Regions from separate parts of the Streptomyces sp. NPDC007875 genome, predicted to be linked through region 3. Evidence: riboswitches for the same ligand, from Rfam matches in the RefSeq annotation. Region 3 holds a riboswitch; each other region holds the start of a gene.

The links. Region 3 has a riboswitch for cyclic di-AMP ahead of ACFYOY_RS06780 (M23 family metallopeptidase). Riboswitches for the same ligand answer to the same signal wherever they lie in the genome.
Positions count from the first base shown of each region.
Region 1: another riboswitch for cyclic di-AMP. It lies ahead of ACFYOY_RS42450 (transglycosylase family protein); the one in region 3 lies ahead of ACFYOY_RS06780 (M23 family metallopeptidase).
Region 2: another riboswitch for cyclic di-AMP. It lies ahead of ACFYOY_RS26735 (M23 family metallopeptidase); the one in region 3 lies ahead of ACFYOY_RS06780 (M23 family metallopeptidase).
Region 4: another riboswitch for cyclic di-AMP. It lies ahead of ACFYOY_RS17335 (NlpC/P60 family protein); the one in region 3 lies ahead of ACFYOY_RS06780 (M23 family metallopeptidase).

Region 1 is NZ_JBIADZ010000035.1:24,220-29,499, forward strand. Features, by position in the region: gene ACFYOY_RS42440 (cytochrome P450) at 1-1,228, shown strand, start outside; gene ACFYOY_RS42445 (transglycosylase family protein) at 1,375-2,373, shown strand; cyclic di-AMP (ydaO/yuaA leader) riboswitch at 2,628-2,795, shown strand; gene ACFYOY_RS42450 (transglycosylase family protein) at 2,803-3,489, shown strand; gene eno (phosphopyruvate hydratase) at 3,793-5,073, shown strand; gene ACFYOY_RS42460 (septum formation initiator family protein) at 5,192-5,280, shown strand, end outside.
Region 2 is NZ_JBIADZ010000013.1:189,614-194,893, forward strand. Features, by position in the region: gene ACFYOY_RS26725 (HPr family phosphocarrier protein) at 1-68, shown strand, start outside; gene ACFYOY_RS26730 (GntR family transcriptional regulator) at 253-996, opposite strand; gene ACFYOY_RS26735 (M23 family metallopeptidase) at 1,258-2,052, opposite strand; cyclic di-AMP (ydaO/yuaA leader) riboswitch at 2,065-2,229, opposite strand; gene ACFYOY_RS26740 (pitrilysin family protein) at 2,528-3,934, opposite strand; gene ACFYOY_RS26745 (pitrilysin family protein) at 3,931-5,280, opposite strand, start outside.
Region 3 is NZ_JBIADZ010000002.1:663,488-668,767, reverse strand. Features, by position in the region: gene ACFYOY_RS06785 (aldo/keto reductase) at 33-977, opposite strand; gene ACFYOY_RS06780 (M23 family metallopeptidase) at 1,158-2,348, opposite strand; cyclic di-AMP (ydaO/yuaA leader) riboswitch at 2,360-2,529, opposite strand; gene ACFYOY_RS06775 (PP2C family protein-serine/threonine phosphatase) at 2,777-4,138, opposite strand; gene ACFYOY_RS06770 (DUF6227 family protein) at 4,629-5,280, opposite strand, start outside.
Region 4 is NZ_JBIADZ010000007.1:269,020-274,299, forward strand. Features, by position in the region: gene ACFYOY_RS17320 (amidohydrolase family protein) at 1-6, opposite strand, end outside; gene ACFYOY_RS17325 (MarR family winged helix-turn-helix transcriptional regulator) at 66-605, shown strand; gene ACFYOY_RS17330 (hypothetical protein) at 671-874, opposite strand; gene ACFYOY_RS17335 (NlpC/P60 family protein) at 1,345-2,499, opposite strand; cyclic di-AMP (ydaO/yuaA leader) riboswitch at 2,507-2,677, opposite strand; gene pcrA (DNA helicase PcrA) at 2,851-5,280, shown strand, end outside.

The DNA.
Region 1 (5,280 bases), on a different contig from region 3:
GTTCGCCACCGATCCCTACCCTGCGTACGCCTGGCTACGCGAGCACGCCCCGGTGCACCGGACCACGCTGCCCAGTGGTGTCGACGCCTGGCTGGTGACCCGTTACGCCGATGCCAGGAAGGCGCTGGCCGATCCCCGGCTCTCCAAGAACCCCCAGCGGCACAGCGCGGCGGCCCACGCAAAGGGCAAGGTGGGCATTCCCGGCGAACAACGTGCCGACCTGATGACACATCTGCTCAATATCGACCCTCCGGACCACACCCGGCTGCGGCGGCTGGTGTCCAAGGCGTTCACCCCGCGCCGGGTCGCCGCGTTCGCCCCTCGGGTGCAGACCCTCACCGATCAGCTCATCGACGCCTTCGAGGAAGGGGGAGAGGCGGACCTCATCCATGAGTTCGCCTTCCCTCTCCCTATTTATGCGATCTGCGATCTGCTCGGGGTGCCGCGCGAGGACCAGGACGACTTCCGGGACTGGGCCGGCGCGATGATCCGGCACGGCGGCGGCCCGCGCGGCGGAGTGGCCCGCGCCGTGAAGAGGATCCGCGCGTATCTCGGCGAGCTGATCCACCGCAAGCGCCTGGAGCTCGTGGAGCGGAGGGAAGAAGAGGACGGGGAGGATCTGATCTCGGGGCTGATCCGGGCCAGCGACCACGGTGAGCACCTCACCGAGAACGAGGCCGCGGCCATGGCCTTCATCCTCTTGTTCGCCGGCTTCGAGACCACCGTCAACCTCATCGGCAACGGCGTCTACGCACTCCTGCGCCATCCGGAGCAGCGCGCCGTCATGCGGCGGGCCCTGGAAGAAGGGGACGAGCGGCTGCTGGCCGCCGGGGTCGAGGAGCTGCTGCGCTACGACGGGCCCGTGGAGATCGCCACCTGGCGGTTCGCCACCGAGCCGCTCGCCCTCGCGGGGCAGCACATCGCCGAAGGGGAGCCGGTGCTGGTGGTGCTCGCCGCCGCCGACCGGGACCCCGAGCGGTTCGCGGAGCCCGACGTCCTCGACCTCACCCGCCGCGACAACCAGCACCTCGGCTACGGCCACGGCATCCACTACTGCCTCGGCGCCCCGCTCGCCCGGCTGGAGGCGCAGACCGCGATCGCCACCCTGCTGCGGCGCCTGCCCGGACTGCGGCTCGCGGCGGATCCGGAGGATCTGCGGTGGCGCGGCGGGCTCATCATGCGCGGGCTGCGCACGCTCCCGGTGACCTGGAATTCCGCGGACCGCTGAGGCGTCCAAGCCCCGTACGTACGGACATTGGTGACGAATGATCAGCCATGTGACCTCGGCGTGACCTGGGATACATCGGCTTGTGATGATCGAGTGCCCTCGCTATGTTCACCGGCAACCGAGTTCGCCATAGAGAGGGCAATCGCATGCGTTCCGGTAATGGTCGACACCGTCGCCCCCGTCAGGCTCCGGCCATCATCGTCGCGGCGGGGGTCACGGGAGCGAGCATCGCCCTGCCCCTCTTCGGGGCGTCCGGCGCACAGGCCGCCCAGACCTCCACCTGGGATCAGGTCGCCGAGTGCGAGAGCGGCGGCATGTGGAGCGCCAACGAGGGCAACGGCTTCTACGGCGGACTCCAGCTGACCCTCGACATGTGGAAGGACTACGGCGGCACGGAGTACGCCCCGCGCCCCGACCTGGCCAGCCGCTCCCAGCAGATATCCGTCGCCCAGTCGATCCTCGGCGACCGCGGCCCCGACGCCTGGCCGAGCTGTGCGCTGGGTGCAGGGCTCACCGACGGCTCCGGCGCCCCCGATGTGGACCCCGGTGGCACGGCCACCGCGGACCCGGGGACGGGCCGGGGCGAGGTGGGGGACCGGGGACGGGACGGCTCCTCCTCCGCGGAGTCGGACCGTTCGGGGACGTCCGGCAGCGCCGGTGAGCCGGATTCGTCCGGATCGACCGAGGAGTCGGAGGCCCCCCGCACCTCCAAGTCCCCCGACGGACTGGACGGCTCGGCATCGGACACCCCGACGTCGGACGGTTCGGCCTCGGATGACCCGGCCTCGGACGACTCGGCGTCGGACGGCTCGAAGGGGTCCTCGTCGGATCCCTCCGCCGACCCCTCGCCCTCCGGCCGCCACCGCGGCTCCCCGGACGCCGGGGAGCGGGCCGAGGACGGCGATGCGGCGGACGGGCAGCCCTCCGGGCGCCACGCTTCGCGTGACGCCGCGGACCGCGACCAGAGCCCCACGGACGACGATTACACTGTTCGCCCCGGTGACAACCTGTCAGGCATCGCCGAGGACCGGAATGTGTCCCGAGGTTGGGAAGGGCTCTACGAGAGCAACGAGGACCTCATCGGAATCGACCCCGACCTGATCATCCCTGGTCAGCGACTCGACCTCTCCATCAGGGCGCAGTGATTCGGGGGGAATTGCCCGATCTGGTTCCGGTGAGACATACATCTCGTCACAATTTCCGGGCCGCACCTCGTGTCCGATCTCTCCTCACCCGGCCCTACCTGCGCCGATGTGGGCCGAGTGAGATCAATTACAGCCCCATTCGCTGCCATTGGGGTGTTTGAACGTTCTCGGGAGGTGTGTTTAACGTCTTTCCGCTCGCCACCGCGGGCACCGTCGATCGTCACGCCGAATCCTGCCGGCGGTCGGGGGGAACCGACGCGTCAGCGCCGAAGGCAGGAGCGGGGGACCCAAGGTAGGTGCCGAGTGGCCTGTGGACACGGGCTCGTCGGCTAGGGGTGAAGCCGGGAGCGATCATCGCGACCGGCCGGGCAACTCACGTCCGAACCCGACAGCTCACCTCGTAGGCGTCGGTGAGGAAACGAACCAACGATGCTGAAGTCCAACGGGAAGCACCGCCGTCCCTCCAAGGCCACCCGTATCGCCGCGCTCACCGGTCTCGCCGGTGCCGCCGTGGCGGCGCCCCTCATCGGGGCGACCTCCGCCTCCGCGGCCACCAGCTCCCAGTGGGACCAGGTCGCGCAGTGCGAGGCCGGTGGCAACTGGTCGATCAACACCGGCAACGGCTACTACGGCGGCCTGCAGTTCTCGAGCTCCACCTGGGCCGCGTACGGCGGCACCGCCTACGCCCCCACCGCGGACAAGGCCAGCAAGGCCCAGCAGATCCAGATCGCCGAGAAGGTCCTCGGCAGCCAGGGCAAGGGCGCCTGGCCGGTCTGCGGCAAGGGTCTGACCTCCGGCGGCAGCCCGTCCGCGCCGTCCGCGCCCTCCGGTTCGCAGGACCAGCCCTCGGCCTCCACCAAGTCGGCCCCGGCCGCCCAGCCTGCCCAGCCGAAGGCGCAGCCGCACACCGCGCCCGAGCGCGCCACGCGTGAGCAGCCCCGTGGCCCGATCAAGAAGGGTGACGGCGAGTACAAGGTCAAGTCCGGTGACACCCTTGGCAAGATCGCCAAGGAGCACCACGTCAAGGGCGGCTGGAAGAAGCTCTTCAAGTTGAACGAGGACATCGTGGAGAAGGCCGACCTGATCTACCCGGGCCAGAAGCTGCACCTCGGCTGAGCCACGGTCACGGTCGCGGCCGCGGCCTGAGGACTCCTCCCGAGTCTCCCGAGGACCCCTCCGAGTCCCCTGAGGCCGCCGCCCGAGCACCCTGAGACGAGCCCCGGTCGGGGCGTGCCGCCCCTATGGCGCGCCCCACCGGGGCTCCTTCATCTTCCGATTCACCAGAAATCTGGATATGTGATTCAGAATCTGGCTTTTTGTGTCACGCCCCTGTCTCGTGGGGCGGGCGAACGCGGGGTGCAGCCCTCCCGGCCCGTTAGGCTCGTGCTGCTACCGCAGACCCATACGAAGGAGAACCTCGTGCCGTCCATCGACGTCGTCGTAGCTCGCGAGATCCTCGACTCGCGAGGCAACCCCACGGTCGAGGTCGAGGTCGGCCTCGACGACGGCAGCACCGGCCGTGCCGCCGTTCCGTCCGGCGCCTCCACCGGCGCCTTCGAGGCCCTCGAGCTCCGTGACGGCGACAAGAACCGCTACAACGGAAAGGGCGTGGAGAAGGCCGTCCTCGCCGTCATCGAGCAGATCGGCCCCGAGCTGGTCGGCTACGACGCCACCGAGCAGCGCCTGATCGACCAGGCGATGTTCGACCTGGACGCCACCCCGGACAAGTCCTCGCTCGGTGCCAACGCCATCCTCGGCGTCTCCCTCGCGGTCGCGCACGCCGCCTCCGAGGCGTCCGACCTCCCGCTCTTCCGTTACCTCGGCGGCCCGAACGCCCATCTGCTGCCGGTCCCGATGATGAACATCCTCAACGGCGGATCGCACGCCGACTCCAATGTGGACATCCAGGAGTTCATGATCGCGCCGATCGGCGCGGAGTCCTTCTCCGAGGCCGTGCGCTGGGGCGCCGAGGTCTACCACACCCTGAAGTCCGTGCTGAAGGAGCGCGGCCTGTCCACCGGCCTCGGCGACGAGGGCGGCTTCGCGCCGAACCTCGGCTCCAACCGTGAGGCCCTCGACCTGATCCTCGAGGCGATCAAGAAGGCCGGCTACCAGCCGGGCCAGGACATCGCGCTCGCGCTCGACGTCGCCGCCTCCGAGTTCTACAAGGACGGGTCGTACGAGTTCGAGGGCAAGTCCCGCACCGCCGCCGAGATGACCTCGTACTACGCCGAGCTGGTCGCCGCGTACCCGCTGGTCTCCATCGAGGACCCGCTGAACGAGGAGGACTGGGACGGCTGGAAGACCATCACCGAGCAGCTCGGTGACAAGGTCCAGCTGGTCGGCGACGACCTCTTCGTCACCAACCCCGAGCGGCTCTCCCGCGGTATCGACAGCGACACCGCGAATGCCCTGCTGGTCAAGGTCAACCAGATCGGCTCGCTGACCGAGACCCTCGACGCCGTCGAGCTGGCCCAGCGCAGCGGCTACAAGTGCATGATGTCGCACCGCTCCGGTGAGACCGAGGACGTCACCATCGCCGACCTGGCCGTCGCCACCAACTGCGGCCAGATCAAGACCGGCGCCCCGGCCCGCTCCGAGCGGGTGGCCAAGTACAACCAGCTGCTGCGCATCGAGGAGATCCTCGACGACGCCGCGGTGTACGCGGGCCGCTCGGCCTTCCCGCGCTTCAAGGGCTGACCTGCGTACGACCTCAAGTAGCAGACACGTCTGACACCCGTCCCCGGCCGCGGTCCCGTACCGTGACCGGGGACGGCGTTACGCGTCACTCAAGCGAAGTCATCACCGGGGAGGCGACGTGCCGGCGGATCGCGAACGGTTCTCCACCGCGACCAGGCTCAAGGCGCTCGGCGAGCACGCCGCCGCCCGGGTCTACCGGGTGCGGAC
Region 2 (5,280 bases), on a different contig from region 3:
AGGTCGCGCTCGACCGGCTGGCGAAGCTGGTGGCGGAGGGCCTCGAGGAGCTTCCCGAGACCGTCTGATCCACCGCCCGATGCACATGTGATTCCCGTGTGATTCAAAGGTTCGGCACGGCGGGGCCGCGGTGACCATTTACGGCCACCGCGGCCCCGCTATTTTTCCGTTTCCACCCGGACTCGGCGCCCCGAAAACCGGGCGCCGCGAAACCACGCAGAGAATTCCCGAGAGTTGTATACGGGATCGCTGTTAATTCCGGCCGCTCGCCGTGTTTACGGAATGTTTCGAAGCCCTCACCGGGATGGGGCGGCGCGACCGGTATTCCGCCAGCGCGCGCTCGGTGTGCGCGGCGGCGAGCGCCCGCGCCCGGTCGGCGTCGCCGCGCGCCACCGCGTCCACCAGTGCGCCGTGCTCCGCCCAGGACTCCACGGCCCGCGCGCCCGGGTCGGGGTGCCGGGCGCCCCCGGGCGGTGCGGGCTGCGGTACGGGAGCGGCCGCGTACACCCACGCGGTCTTGCGGCGCAGCTGGACGAGCATCGCGGCCAGGCTCGGGCTGCCGGACGCCTGGGCGAGGGTCTCGTGGAACCAGTCGCCCAGCGGCCGCAGCTCGCCCAGCCGACCGTGCTGGGCCCGCTCCCGGCCGAGCCGGACCAGCCCGCGCAGCACCTTCAGATGGGCCTCGGTGCGGCGCTGTGCGGCCCGCGCGGCGCCCAGCGGCTCCAGGAGCGCCCGGATGTCCAGCAGATCGGCCGCCTCGCGCTCGGAGGGCTGGGCGACGCAGGCCCCCGCGTGCCGCCGGGTCGTCACGAAGCCCTCGGACTCCAGGGTGCGCAGGGCCTCGCGGACCGGCACCCGCGAGACGCCGTAGCGCCGGGCGAGAAGTTCCTCGGTGAGCCGGCTGCCGGGCTGATATGTGCCGGAGACGATGTCGTCGCGAATCGCCGTGCACACCGCATGCGCCGAAATCCGGCGACCGCCCTGGACCGCGGTCATATCCCCGCTCACTTCCGGTCCCACATTGTCGAACCTCCGCCTTAACGCCCGCGAAACGCACCCATGGAACGCGCGTTGAACGACTCTATTCCAATCGGACGTCATTTCCGATGGCGGAGTGCATTTCATGGATATTTTTTGGTCAGCGGGCGGCGGCACGCCGAAGGCCCCGTCCGGTGGACGGGGCCTTCTCGGAGTCTCACGGGACCGCGGGCGTGCGCGGAGCCTCGCGGGGTCGGACGTTCGCGGAGTCCCGCGAGGTCAGACGTTGACGCCGTGCGAGCGCAGATACGACAGGGGGTCGATGTCCGAGCCGTAGTCCGGGCTGGTGCGGGCCTCGAAGTGCAGATGCGGTCCGGTGACGTTGCCGGTGGCGCCCGACAGGCCGATCTGCTGGCCGGGGGTGACCTTCTGGCCGACCGAGACGCTGATCGACGACAGATGGCCGTACTGGGTGTAGGTGCCGTCGTTCATCTTGATGACGACGTTGTTGCCGTAGGAGCCGCCCCAGCCCGCCTCGACGATCTCGCCCATGCCCACGGAGTGCACCGAGGTGCCGGAGGAGGCGTGGAAGTCGATGCCGGTGTGGCTGCCGGAGGACCACAGCCCGCTGGCCGCCTCGTAGCCGGTGGAGACGTAGGAGCCGCTGATCGGCGATTCGAAGGTGTTGAGGCGCTTGCGCTCGGCCTCGCGCGCCGCGCGCTCCTTGGCCTCGCGCTCGGCCTTGGCCTTCTTCGCCGCGGCCTCCGCCTTTCTGGCGGCCTCCTGGCGGGCGATCGTCTCCGCCTTGGCCTTGGCGGCGGCCTGCTCGGCGGCGGTCTCCTGGGACTGCGCCTGCTCCTCGATGTGGTCCGCGATCCCGTCGCCGATCACGATCGCCTGGGTCAGACCGGTCTGCTGGGAATTGGGGCCGGTGTCGGCTGCGAACGCCTGTCCGGTGATCCCGGCGACGACACCCGAGGCGACGGTGGTGATGCCCACGACGTTCGCGCCGGTGCGGACGTTGACCTTGGTGGTGCGGCGGTGTTTCCCGGTGGCAGTGCGGGTGGACGCCATGCTGAGGCGCACTCCTTCCTTCCTTCTCGCCTACCGGGTTAGCTGACGGGTTCGGAGCAGGAAGGTCTCCTACGGACTCCTCCCCCGGCCGGGGAAGGCGCCCGATTCACCCCTGGGGACGTGTGGGTCCCCGGCTCCCCTGGCTCGCGCCGTACGGGGACTCGGCGATGACTGTCCGTGCCGCGGGTGCGGCGGGTTGCCGGCGAACAGCCGGACTGACGCTAAACGGGCCCGCTTTCGATCACCAAACGGTTCCGGTTTTTTGTTGCTCTCCCCACAAACCAAACAAGCCGTCACTGCCGCAAATCGGGCATGAAGGAAGGACCCCGGCACCCTTACGGGGGCCGGGGTCCTTCCGTTGCGAGCTCGTCGAGCGGACCGTCTGCCGGATCGGCAGCGAACTCGGATCGTCAGTGAGTCGGCCAGGTGGTCGGCTCCTCGGCCAGATCCAGCCAATCGGCCAACTCCGGGCGGCTCAGCCGGAGATGACGCGCACCTCACCGATGCCCAGCGCCCTGACCGGCTCCTCGATCACCGAGGCATCCCCGACCAGCACCGTGACCAGCCGGTCCGCCGGGAAGGCGCTCACCACCGCGGCGGTCGCCTCCACCGTGCCGGTCTCCGCGAGGCGGGCGTACAACTGCGCCTGGAAATCGTCCGGAAGGTGCTGCTCGACCTGGTCGGCGAGGGTGCCCGCGACGGACGCCGCCGTCTCGTACTTCAGCGGGGCGACGCCCACCAGGTTCTGCACCGCGACATCGCGCTCCTCGTCGGTGAGCCCCTCCTCCTTCAGCGTGCGCAGCACCTTCCAGAGGTCCTCCAGCGCGGGTCCGGTGACCTCGGTGGCCACCGAGCCGCTGATCGCCAGCATCGCGGCGCCCGCGGAGCCGCCCGAGGGAGCCGGGGGCGCGGAGCGCAGCACCTGGCCGAAGGCGCGCACCCCGTAGGTGTAGCCCTTCTCCTCGCGCAGCACACGGTCGAGGCGGGAGGTGAGGGTGCCGCCCAGGCAGTACGTGCCGAGCACCTGCGCGGGCCAGATCCGGTCATGGCGGTCGGCGCCGACGCGCCCGATGAGCAGCTGGGTCTGCACCGCGCCCGGCCGGTCGACGATCACCACACGGCCGAGGTCGTCCGCGACGATCGGGGGAACCGCGCGCGGCGCGCCCGCCCCGCCCGTCCAGGCACCCAGGGTGTCGGCGAGCGCCCCGTCGAGGTCGACCCCGGTGAGGTCGCCCACGATGACGGCGGTGGCCGTGGAGGGGCGGACATGCGCCTCGTAGAACGCCCGCACGGCCGCGGCGTCGATGCCCTCGATGGTCTCCTGGGTGCCCTGGCGCGGCCGGGACATCCGCGACTCGGCCGGGAAGAGGGCCGCGGAGAGGGCCATCGAGGCGCGGCGGGCCGGGTTGGCCAGCTCATGGGGGATCTCGTCCAGCCGGTTGCGCACCAGCCGCTCGACCTCGCCGTCCGGGAAGGCGGGGGCGCGCAGGGCGTCGGCCAGCAGACCGAGCGCCTTGGGCAGCCGGGAGACCGGGACCTCGAGGGAGACGCGGACGCCGGGGTGGTCGGCATGCGCGTCCAGCGTGGCGCCGCAGCGCTCGAGCTCGGCGGCGAACTCCTCGGCGTCGTGCTTGTCGGTGCCCTCCGACAGGGCGCGCGCCATGATCGTGGCGACGCCCTCGAGCCCGGCCGGCTCGGCGTCCAGCGGCGCCTCCAGATTGATCTCGACGGCGACGACCTGCTGGCCGGGGCGGTGGCAGCGCAGCACGGTAAGGCCGTTGGGCAGCTGACCGCGCTCGGGGGCCGGGAACGCCCACGGCTTGGGCGCGCCGCCCTTGGGCTGCGGGTGGAAGGTCATGGTCGCGGTGACGGCGTCGCTCACTGGGCCGCCTCCCCTTCTGCGTCGGTCTCGGCGGTGTCGGCTGCGTCCTCGGCGCCCTGGACGGGCTCGTAGACCAGCACGGCACGGTTGTCGGGGCGCAGCCGCGCCGCGGCCACGGCCCGCACCTCCTCGGCGGTGATGTCGAGCACCCGCTCCACCGCGGTCAGCGCCAGCTGCGGATCGCCGAAGAGCACGGCGTACCGGCACAGCTCGTCGGCCCGGCCGCCGACCGTGGCCAGCCGGTCCAGCCACTCGCGCTCGATCTGCGCCTGCGCCCGCTCCATCTCCTGCGGCGTCGGCCCCTCCTCGGCGAAGCGGGCCAGCTCCTCGTCGACGGCGGTCTCGATGGCCGGCACCTCGACACCGCCGGAGGTCTTCACGTCCAGCCAGCCCAGCGAGGGGGCGCCGGACAGCCGCAGCAGGCCGAATCCGGCGGCCACGGCGGTGCGGTCGCGGCGCACCAGGCGGTTGTGGAGCCGGGAGGACTCCCCGCCGCCGAGGACGGTCAGCGCCAGATCGGCGGCGTCGGCCTCCCGGGTGCCGTCATGCGGCAGCCGGTAGGCGGCCATCAGGGCGCGGGCCGGGACCTCCTCCTCCACGACCTCGCGCAGCTGGCCGCCGATCACCTCCGGGAGCGTGCCGTCGCGGGGCGGCCGCTTGCCGTCGTGGGAGGGGATGGAGCCGAAGTACTTCTCGATCCAGGCGAGCGTCTGCTCGGGGTCGATGTCGCCGACGATCGACAGCACGGCGTTGTTCGGCGCGTAGTAGGTGCGGAAGAACTCCCGCGCGTCCTCCAGGGAGGCCGCGTCCAGGTCGGCCATGGAGCCGATCGGGGTGTGGTGGTACGGGTGGCCCTCGGGGTACGCCATGGAGACGAGCTTCTCGAAGGCGGTGCCGTACGGGACGTTGTCGTACCGCTGGCGGCGCTCGTTCTTGACGACGTCGCGCTGGTTCTCCAGGCTCTCCTCGTCCAGCGCGGTCAGGAGGGACCCCATCCGGTCGGCCTCCAGCCACAGGGCGAGCTCGACCTGGTGGGCGGGCATGGTCTCGAAGTAATTGGTGCGCTCGAAGCTGGTCGTGCCGTTGAGCGAGCCGCCGGCCCCCTGCACCAGCTCGAAGTGGCCGTTGCCGGCCACCTGCGCCGAGCCCTGGAACATCAGGTGCTCGAAGAGGTGGGCCAGACCGGTGCGCCCCTTGACCTCATGGCGCGATCCGACGTCGTACCACAGACAGACCGCGGCGACCGGGGTCAGATGGTCCTCGGAGAGCACCACGCGCAGGCCATTGGCCAGGCGGTGCTCAGTCGCTTTCAGGCCGCCGGAGCCGGCCTGCTGCGTGGCCGTGTG
Region 3 (5,280 bases):
TCCTTACCGCGCCCCGTCCCGCCGACTTCCGGTCAGTCCGACGCCGAGGTCAGCAGGTCCAGTTCCGGCTGGGTCAGCTTGAGGTCGACCGAGGCCAGCAGGGGCTGGAGCTGGTCGACGGAGCGGGCGCTGGCGAGGGGGGCCGCGACCGTGGGCTGGGCGAGGAGCCAGGCGAGGGCGACCGTGGTGGGCTCGGTGGCGTGATTGGCGGCGACGTCGTCCAGGGCGGCGAGGACCTTCTGGCCGCGCTCGGTCTCCAGGTACTGGGCCGCGCCCGTGGAGCGGGGGCTGTCGACCGCCGTGCCGGGGCGGTACTTACCGGTGAGGAAGCCGGACGCCAGGGAGTAGTACGGGATGGTCGCCAGGCCGTGGCGGGCGGCAACGTCGGCCAGCTCGCCCTCGTAGGTGTCGCGCGAGACCAGGTTGTAGTGCGGCTGGAGGGCGACATAGCGGGCCAGGCTCTCCTGGGTGGAGAAGGTCAGCTGGGCCTCCAGGCGCTCCGCGCTGACGTTGGACGCGGCGATCTCGCGGACCTTGCCCTCCGTGACCAGTTCGTCCAGGGTGCTGATGATTTCCTCCACCGGCACCGACGGATCGTCGTAGTGGGTGTAGTAGAGGTCGATGTAGTCGGTGCGCAGCCGCTGGAGGGATTTCTCGACGCCCGATTTGATGGCGGACGAGGTCAGACCGCGGGGCTCCGGGTAGCCGGCGCCCACCTTGGTGGCGAGGACGACCTCGGAACGGTTGCCCCGGGAAGCGAACCAGTTGCCGAGGACGGTCTCGGACTCGCCGCCCTCGTTGCCCGGCACCCACGCGGAGTAGACATCGGCCGTGTCGATGAAGTTGCCGCCCGCCGCGACGAAGGCGTCGAGCACCCGGAAGGACTCGGCCTCGTTGGCGGTCCAGCCGAAGACGTTCCCGCCGAGGGAGAACGGGAAGACGGACAGGTCACCGATCTTTTGTGTGTTGTCAGCCATACGTTTTTACAACGGGTGGCCGGGCGGGGTTGTTCCTCGGGGGGGTGTTCCTCGGGGGGGTGTTCCTGGGGGATTCCTGGGGGGTTCCTGAGAGGGGTGTTCCTGAGGGGCCGCCCCGTCGGGACGTAAACCGGCGGCCCTGGCGTCAAGGGGGGAGAGAGCGCCAGAGCCGCCGGAGTATCAGGGATTCATCCCGTGCTGGCGCAGCCAGGGCATCGGGTCGATCGGCGAGCCGCCGCCCGGCCGGACCTCGAGGTGGAGGTGCGGGCCGGTCACATTGCCGGTGGCGCCGACGCGGCCGATGACGTCGCCCGCCGTCACCTTGCCCGATGTGACGACCATCGACGACAGGTGGCAGTACCAGATCTCGGTGCCGTCGCTGAGGGTCAGCACGATGCGGTAGCCGTACGAACCGGCCCAGCCCGCCTGGGTGATGGTGCCGCCGTGCACCGCCTTGGCCGGGGTGCCGGTCGGGGCGGCGAAGTCCTGGCCGGTGTGGTCGGCCGACCAAATGTCGCCCGCCTGGCCGAAGCTCGCGGTCAGGGTGTACGAGCCGACGGGGAGGGTGTACGCGGCGGCGAGCCTGGCCTGGCGCTCGGCCGCGGCCTTCTTCTCGGCCGCCTCCTTCGCCCGCTGCTCGGCGGCCTTCTTCTCCGCCTCGGCCTTGGCCTTCCGCTGGGCGGCCACCTCCGCGGCCTGGTCGGATGCCTTCTCCGCGGCGGCCTTCGCCGCGGCGGTGCGGCTGTCCTCGTCCGCCGCGTTCTGCTGGTTCTCGGCCTGCTGGAGGATGCGGGCGCGGAGCGCCTCACCCGCGTCGGTGGTGCCGCGCTGCTCGTCCTCGCTGGTCAGGCCGGCCTGGGAGAGGGGGGCGGCGGCCGTCTGCGGCCCACTGCTGTCGTCCGACGTCCAGGAGCCGATGCCGGGCAGGTCCTTGGCCGCGGGCAAGCTGGCCTTGACCTCATCGGCGACATGGCCGAGGTCCGGCATGGAAATGGGCGGCTTGGGACGGTCCTTGGCGCTGGCCATGCCGCCCGCACCGACCGCCGCGATCACGCCGACCCCGAGGACGGCGCCGCTGCGCGCCATGGTCCCGCCGCGCTGCTTGGCCACGCGATGCCGGCCGCGTACGGGAGCGATGGACTCCTCGGTGGGGTTCCACTCCTCCCAGGGCTCGGTCTCGAATCCGGCACCCGGGCCCTCGAACGCGTCCCCATCCGCATTCGCGTACCGATCGTCGGGGGCGAAGTGTCCGTCCCCGGAGCTCATCCCACCGCCGGCGTCAAAGCCGGGGCCGTAGGCGGTGGCGGTCCCCAAACCGCCTCCCCGTGTGCGATACGGGGCCTCGTCCAGGGCAGACCTGTTGGACGCCACGGAGGCGCACTCCTTTCCTTCCTTCTCGCCTACCGGGTTAGCTGACGGGTTCGGAGCAGGAAGGTCTCCTACGGGTCAGGTTCGACCCGATTCACCCCAAGGTGTTGGTTCCCCGGTTCCCTTGGTGCTGCTGGTGGTGCGGTACTGCCGGTGTGCGTACGGGATTCGGCGACGGCGCACGGTGCCGCCCTTGCGACGGTTGTGACGACCGCGCTGCGTTATCGAACGTTAATAGAGAGCGCGATGTGATTCCAAGCTGTTCTGAGGAATCCGCGCACCTTTGGCATGAACTTAGCGCTCAAGAAGGAACAGATGGGAGCGAATCGGCGCACTGGCCAAAGGTTCACAAAAACGCGTGCGGGTCGATCGTGCAGCAATTGTTATGCGGAGGGGGCTCGGCCGACTACGCACGGTATGGACCCGGTCGGCTACGGACGGTGGGGAGCGTCGCCGTCCCTCGTATGGCCGGTGCGGTTCGCGTCACCGTCGCCGTGCCCGTTCCCCCGTCCGTTCCCGCGGGCCGGGGTCCGGCGGACCGCCAGCAGCGCCATGTCGTCCGCCGTCCCGCCGTCCGTATGGCGCTCGACATCGGCCACCAACGCATCCAGCAGCTCCTGCGGATCGGTGAAGCGGCGGCCGCGCAGCTGCTTCGCCGGGTCGTAGAACTCGCCATTGCGGTCCCGGGCCTCCGTCACCCCGTCCGTGAAGAGCAGCAGCGTCGCCCCCTCCTCGAACCCCAGCTCCATCACCCGGTCCGGCCACCCGGCCAGCTCCCCCATCCCCACCGGCAGCGCCGCCGCCTCCGGCTCCAGGGCGCGCACCCCGCCGTCCTCCTCCATGAGCAGCGGCGCCGGATGACCACGGTTGAGCAACCGCAGGGTGGAGTCACCGCGCGGAATTTCAGCCACCACCGCCGTCGTGAACCCCTCGAACACCTCCAGGTCGGCTCGCCGGGCGCCCTCACGCTGCAGCGCCCGCTCCAGACGGCCCACGAGCGCCTCCAGGGTCGTCTCCTGCTCCGCCGCCTCCCGGAAGCAGCCCAGTAGGATCGCCACGACCTCCACGGCCCCCAGCCCCTTGCCGCGTACGTCGCCGACGGTCAGCCGTACGCCGTGCGGGGTGTCCTGGACCGCGTACAGGTCACCGCCGATCGCCGCGTACTTCTCCGCCGGTACGTAGCGCGCGGCGATCTCCAGCCCGGCGAGACGGGCGGGCGGCGCGGGCAGGACGGCGCGCTGGGCCGCCTCCGCGACACCGCGTGCCGAGGCGAGCCGGTGGTAGCTGCGCCGTACGACACGGTTGATCGCCACCGCCAGCCCGGTCACGGTGGCGACCGTGACGATCTCGGTGGCCGCCTGGGTCGGGTCCGTCACGCCGTGCAACTCCGCCAGCAGACAGGTCGTGAGGACGGCGATGACGGCCATGATGACGGTCTGCCGCAGCGGTAAGAGCGCCGCGGCGACCAGAGGGGCGGCGGCGAAGAAGGGCGAGGCGGTGTAGCCGGACGGGGTGGCCAGGTCGAAGCTGACGCCGCCGAGGATGAGGATGGCGGGAACCCAGCGGGCCACCCGGCGGCCCGGCAGCCCCTGGTGAGCGTCCTCGACCGGGCTGGGCCCCGCGGTGGGCCCGGTGAACCCTTCGGCAGAGGCACCACCGGCCGCGGCGCCGGTGTCGATGAGCGTGTGCAGGCGGGTGCGGCGGCGGTGGGTGTGCGGGCGGCTCAGCCGGGGCCAGGCCGTACGCCACTTGGTACGGGCGCCCGTACGAGCCCTGCTCCCTCGCACCCGCACCGGCTTCTCTCGCTTCCCTGGTCCGCGTCCCGCCGCCGTCACAGCGTCGCTGTCGTCACAGCTCGCTGTCGTCACAGCGTCGCCGTTGCCACCTTGGTCACCTTCGTCACCTTCGTCACCAGGCTTCCGGCTGACGGGCCGCCAGGCGAGTCGGTGTCGGCCAAGCGGGTGCTGGACGGGCGCCGTGAGCGGGCCCGGCTCCCACACGTGCGCTGCGGGCACGTGGCGGGCGCCCTGCGGGCATGTGGAGGGCGCACACGGGCACTCAGCGGGCACGCGGTGGGCACGCAGCGGGCGCGCTGCGGCGCCTCAGAGGCTGTGGGCGCGTCAGAGCCACGGGGGCCGTCAGAGGTTACGCCGCGGGCGCGCCGCCGGCCCGTCAGAGGCCACGAGAGCGTCAGCGGCTACGGGCGCACCAGAGGTTGCGGATGCATCAGAGGGTGCGGATGTGCCAGAGGGTGCGGATGTGCCAGAGGGTGCGGATGCGACGTCAGAGGTCGACGCCCAGCGCGCGGGCATGACGGTCCGCCGCGAGCTCCGCCGAGACCTCGTCGAGGTACACCTCGCACACCAGCCGTCCGTCCCGGGTGAGATTGTGCTCCAGCTCCCACAGCACGACCTCGTCCCCTCCCGCGAGCAGGAAGGCGTGCTCATAGAAGCGGCACCAGGTCGCGTCGGGACCGCCGGAGCGGCGCCGGGGCTTGGGCGCGAGGGCGATGTCATGGGCGAACGCGGTCGTCAGCAGCCGCTCGGTCTCCTCGCCCGGGCGGTCGGCGTTCTCCGCGCGGCGCAGGACACGACGGGCGTGGTCGGCCGAATTGTCGGCCACATACGCACGGGAGCTCTCCAGTGGCTCGGCCGTGTGCAGCAGCTGGTCCGGAAGCCACAGCGGTAACCCGTCGAGCTCCTCCCAGCGGGCGCCGCCGAGGCGATCGTGGACGCGGCGCTCGGCCAGCGTCAGGGCGTCCTCGTCCGCGTAGAGCTCGTACAGCGGGCGACCGCCCTCGCCGGTGTTGTGCTCCAGTTCCCACAGCAGCAGGCTGCTGCCGTCAGGGAGCAGGAAGACATGCCGGTAGGTGCTGTAGCCAAGCTGGCCGCACCGCTCATTGCACTGCCGGCAGGACCGCAGCTCGGACTGGTGC
Region 4 (5,280 bases), on a different contig from region 3:
GGGCATGATGATGAGCCTCCTAGTACTTAGCTTGCTAACCAATCTTATTTAGTAAGCTAACAATCATGCGCGAGGCAGGCAACCAAGAGGCGGGCGAACCAGAGACGGGTCCCGCCCTCGAATCGGCCGTCGAGGCGGCCCCCGAGGCGGGCGTGGAAGACCTGGCCCAGGCCGCCGACCGGCTCTTCTACGCCATGCGGCGCTCGCGGGCGGCCACCGTCGGCCAGTCCGCGGTCGGCCTGTCCATGTCGCAGGTGGCCCTGCTCGACCCCCTGGCGCAGGACGCCGAGGGGGAGGGCCTGCCGGTCGGCCGCCTCGCGGCCGGCGCCGAGGTCAGCGTGCCCACCGCGACCCGCATGCTCCAGCAACTGGAGGCCAAGGGTGTGATCACGCGGCGTCGCTCCCCGCAGGACGAGCGCCAGGTCCTCGTCCGCCTCACCGAAGAAGGCGCCGAACGCCTCACCGCGATGCAAACCGAGCTACGGGCGCGCCAGTACGAGGCGCTGTCGCAGTTCACCCCGCAGGAGCGCCGCGCCCTGGCCGCGCAACTGCACCGCCTGACCGGCATGATCAGCGCGACCATCCCGGGCCCGGCGGGCGCTTGATCCATTACGGGGCCCAGGCGATATCGGCGTCCTCGGACGAACGACCCTCGCGCCGTGAGGAGCGCTCAGTCCCGGAATGAACCGTCCGCCCTGCGCGAGTGTCGCGACAGCAGGTGCTTGCACTGCGGGCAGTGCCGCCTGAACCCCTTCTTGACCAGATAGCTGATGCCGATCGTCACCACATGCATCAGCCCCACCGCCGCGTTCTGGAGCAGCCGCCCCAGCCACGACCTCGTACACGTCTCACAGTCCCGGCAACCGTCCGCCATGGCGCGTTCCCCCCACTCGTCATCCGTTGTGCCCGTGCTGACCTGCTCTGCAGAACCAGTGTGCGCAATGGAGAACGCCGCCCGGCCGCCAACTGCCGCCCCGCCGACGGGTTGTGACCGCTCCAGATCGCGCCCAGCACACAGTTGTGACATCGCGGATCACTTCGGACGGCCCGCCCGTACATCCATGCCGTGCACACCGAATTCCGCACCCTGCACGCCTCTTCACGTGAACGCGTCGCTACGCGGGACCTACGTCGGGTTCACGGCGGACGCCCTCACCCCTCGTCTCCGTCGGCCTGGGGTGCCGGAACCACCGGCGCGCGGCTGAACTGCGCGGCAACTCGGACGCGGAAACGTAGCGGTTGAGGTGAGGCAGGGGTGGGGGGGGGGGGGGGGGGGGGGGGGGGGGGGCCCCCCCCCCCCCCCCCCCCCCCACGCCAAGGGCCTGTACGGCCCCCGCGCCCGCCCTACGCGGGCCGCACGCTCCCGTAGATCGGCATCTCGGTGATCGGCGCCTTCTTCACCACATCGCCCGGCTTCGGCGCGTGGATCATCATCCCGTCGCCGATGTAGAGGCCGACATGGCTGATGTCGTCGTAGAAGAAGACCAGATCGCCCGGCTGGAGTTCGGACGTCGAGACGCGCGTACCGACCTTCACCTGGTCCCAGGTGGTGCGCGGCAGCGAGATCCCGGCCGCCTTCCAGGCCGCCTGCGTCAGCCCTGAGCAGTCGAAGGAGCTGGGGCCGGTCGCGCCCCAGACATACGGCTTGCCGAGCTGCGACTTCGCGAAGGCGATGGCCTGGGCCGCCTTGGAGCTGTTGGCCGGGGCCGAGGGCGCCGTCGAACCGGAGCTGCTGTCTTTGTTCTGCTCCTGCTGCTTCTTGCGCGCGGCCTCCTGCCGCTGCTTCTCGGCGAGCGCGGCCGCCTTACGGCGGGCCTCCTCCGCCTTCTTCTTCTCGATCGCCGCCAGCCGCGCCTTCTCCTTGGCGGTCAGATTCGCCAGCAGCCGCCGGGCCTCGGTCAGCTTGTCCTGGACGGTCTTCTTCTGGGTCTTCAGCTGCTTCTGCGACGCGGTCAGCGAGGCGAGGCTCTCGCTGGCCCTACCGCGCTCCTTGGCGGCGCTCGCCTGCTGCTTCTGGAAGTCGTCGACGGCCTGCTTCTGCCGACCGGTCAGCCGGTCCATCAGATGCGACTGGTCGAAGACGTCCTGCGGGTCATTGGAGAACAGCAGGGTCGCGGCGGAGCGGGCCATTCCGCCGTCGCGGTACTGGGCGGCGGCGTAGGCGCCGAGCGTGCGCCGCGCCTCGTTGAGCTTCTCGGTGCGCTGGGCGACGGAGTCGAGCAGCTTGTCGACCTTGGCCCGCTGCTGATCGGCGCGCTCCTTGGCGGCGTTGTAGCGCTGGGTGGCGCTCTCCGCCTGGTGGTAGAGGGTGTCGACCTTCTCCTTGACCTTCTCGATCGACTGGCCGGCCGGCTTGGGGTCGCCCGGCGCGGCGTTGGCCGTCTGGGAGAGCAGGGTGACGGATGCGAGGGCGGCCGTGGTGAACCCGACGGCCGTACGGCGGCCGTGACCGGTGAGCGGGGCCGGTATTCGGCTCCGCGGCTTGCGGTGCGACGCCAAGGGAGGCGACTCCTTCCGTGGACCGCCTACCGGGTTAGCTGTCGGGTTCGGGCGGTACGGAAGGTTGCCCTACGGCCGTGTCCGGGCGGCACCTGCGTGCCACGCCGTTCGGGCCGATTCACCCCGGTGTTGCGTTGTCGGGTCCCCGGCTCCGGGCGCCTTACGGCGGTGCCGGACTCGGCGGAGGCCGCCCGTGCCGACGTGGTTCGCCGACGGATCTTCCGGGCCGCCTGACGCAGGACGGTAGCCAACGCGTGGGGCTCCTGTGAAGACTGGTGGCCGTTTTGCCCGAAACCGTTTCGTGATGTTCGGGCATCGGCTGTCAGTGGGGCGGCCTAGACTCGGGGAGCGATGAGCAGCCTCTTTGACGACAGCTTCCTGGCGGACCTCGGGCCTCCTTCGAACGAGGAGCCACCACCGCCGCCCGAGGATTCGGCGCACCCCGGCCCCGATGGTGCCGAGGACGTGCCGCATCACCTCTTCAGCGGCGGCTTCGACGCGCCCGTGCCCCGGGAGGCCCACTACCGGGACGGCGCGGCGCGGCCCGTCGTGGACCCGTCCGCCCTGCTCGAGGGGTTGAACGAGCAGCAGAGAGCCGCCGTGGAGCACACCGGTTCGCCGCTGCTGATCGTCGCGGGCGCCGGCTCCGGCAAGACCCGGGTGCTCACCCACCGCATCGCCTATCTGCTCGGCGCCCGCGGGACACACCCCGGCCAGATCCTCGCCATCACCTTCACCAACAAGGCGGCGGGCGAGATGAAGGAGCGGGTGGAGGAGCTCGTCGGCCCGCGGGCGAACGCCATGTGGGTCTCCACCTTCCACAGCGCCTGCGTCCGCATCCTGCGCCGGGAGTCCAAGAAGCTCGGCTTCACCTCATCGTTCTCGATCTACGACGCCGCCGACTCCAAGCGGCTGATGTCGCTGGTCTGCCGGGATCTGGATCTCGACCCCAAGCGGTTCCCGCCGAAGTCCTTCAGCGCCAAGATCTCCAACCTGAAGAACGAGCTGATCGACGAGGAGACCTTCGCCGGACAGGCGACGGACGGCTTCGAGAAGACGCTGGCCGAGGCGTACGCGATGTACCAGGCGAGGCTGCGCGAGGCCAACGCACTGGACTTCGACGACATCATCATGACCACGGTCAATCTGCTCCAGGCGTTCCCGGACGTCGCCGAGCACTACCGCCGCCGCTTCCGGCACGTCCTGGTGGACGAGTACCAGGACACCAACCACGCGCAGTACACCCTCGTGCGCGAGCTGGTGGGCACGGACACCGAGGAGACCACGGCCGCCGAGCTGTGCGTGGTGGGCGACGCCGACCAGTCGATCTACGCCTTCCGGGGCGCCACGATCCGCAACATCCTCCAGTTCGAGGAGGACTACCCCACCGCGCGGACGATCCTCCTCGAGCAGAACTACCGCTCCACCCAGACCATCCTGAGCGCGGCCAACGCGGTCATCGAGCGCAATGAGAACCGCCGCCCGAAGAACCTGTGGACCGAGGCCGGCGCCGGGACCGAGATCACCGGCTATGTGGCCGACACCGAGCACGACGAGGCCCAGTTCGTCGCCGACGAGATCGACCGGCTCACGGACGCGGGCGACGCCAAGGCCGGTGACGTGGCGGTCTTCTACCGGACCAACGCCCAGTCCCGTGTCTTCGAAGAGATCTTCATCCGGGTCGGGCTGCCGTACAAGGTCGTCGGCGGCGTGCGCTTCTACGAGCGCAAGGAGGTCCGGGACGTCCTCGCCTATCTGCGGGTGCTGGCCAACCCCGAGGACTCCGTCCCGCTCCGCCGGATTCTCAACGTGCCCAAGCGCGGCATCGGGGAGCGCGCCGAGGCCATGATCGACGCGCTGGCGCTGCGCGAGAAGATCACCTTCCCGCAGGCGCTGCGCCGGGTCGACGACGCGTACGGCATGGCGGCCCGCTCGGCCAACGCGGTCAAGCGGTTCAACACGCTCATGGAGGAGCTGCACACCATCGTGGAGTCCGGGGCGGGCCCGGCGACCGTCCTGGAGGCGGTGCTGGAGCGCACCGGCTATCTGGCCGAGCTCCAGGCGTCCACCGATCCGCAGGACGAGACCCGGATCGAGAACCTGCAGGAGCTCGCGGCCGTGGCCCTGGAGTTCGAGCAGGACCGCGGCGAGGAGAACCCCGGCACCCTCGCGGATTTCCTGGAGCAGGTCGCGCTCGTCGCCGACTCCGACCAGATCCCCGACGAGGACACCGACGGCTCCGGCGTGATCACGCTGATGACCCTGCACACGGCGAAGGGCCTGGAGTTCCCGGTCGTCTTCCTCAGCGGTATGGAGGACGGCGTCTTCCCGCATATGCGGGCGCTCGGCCAGACCAAGGAGCTGGAGGAGGAGCGGCGGCTGGCCTATGTGGGGATCACCCGGGCCCGCGAGCGGCTCTATCTGACCCGCTCGACGATGCGCAGCGCCTGGGGCCAGCCCGCGTACAACCCGCCGTCCCGCTTCCTGGAGGAGATCCCGGACCAGTATGTGCGGTGGCGGCGCACCGGGCCCGCCACCCCGTCGGCGTCCATGGGCAGCGTCGCCTCGACCCCGCCGTCGGGGCTGTCGTCCGGTCTGTCGTCGTCGCGGTCGCGCACCGGGGGCAGCGGGTTCGCGACCCGGCGGGCCAAGGAGCGCCCGGTGGTCGCGCTGGCCATCGGCGACCGGGTCACCCATGACTCGTTCGGGCTCGGCACGGTGGTGGCGGTGAAGGGCAGCGGGGACAACGCGGAGGCGACGATCGACTTCGGCGAGGAGAAG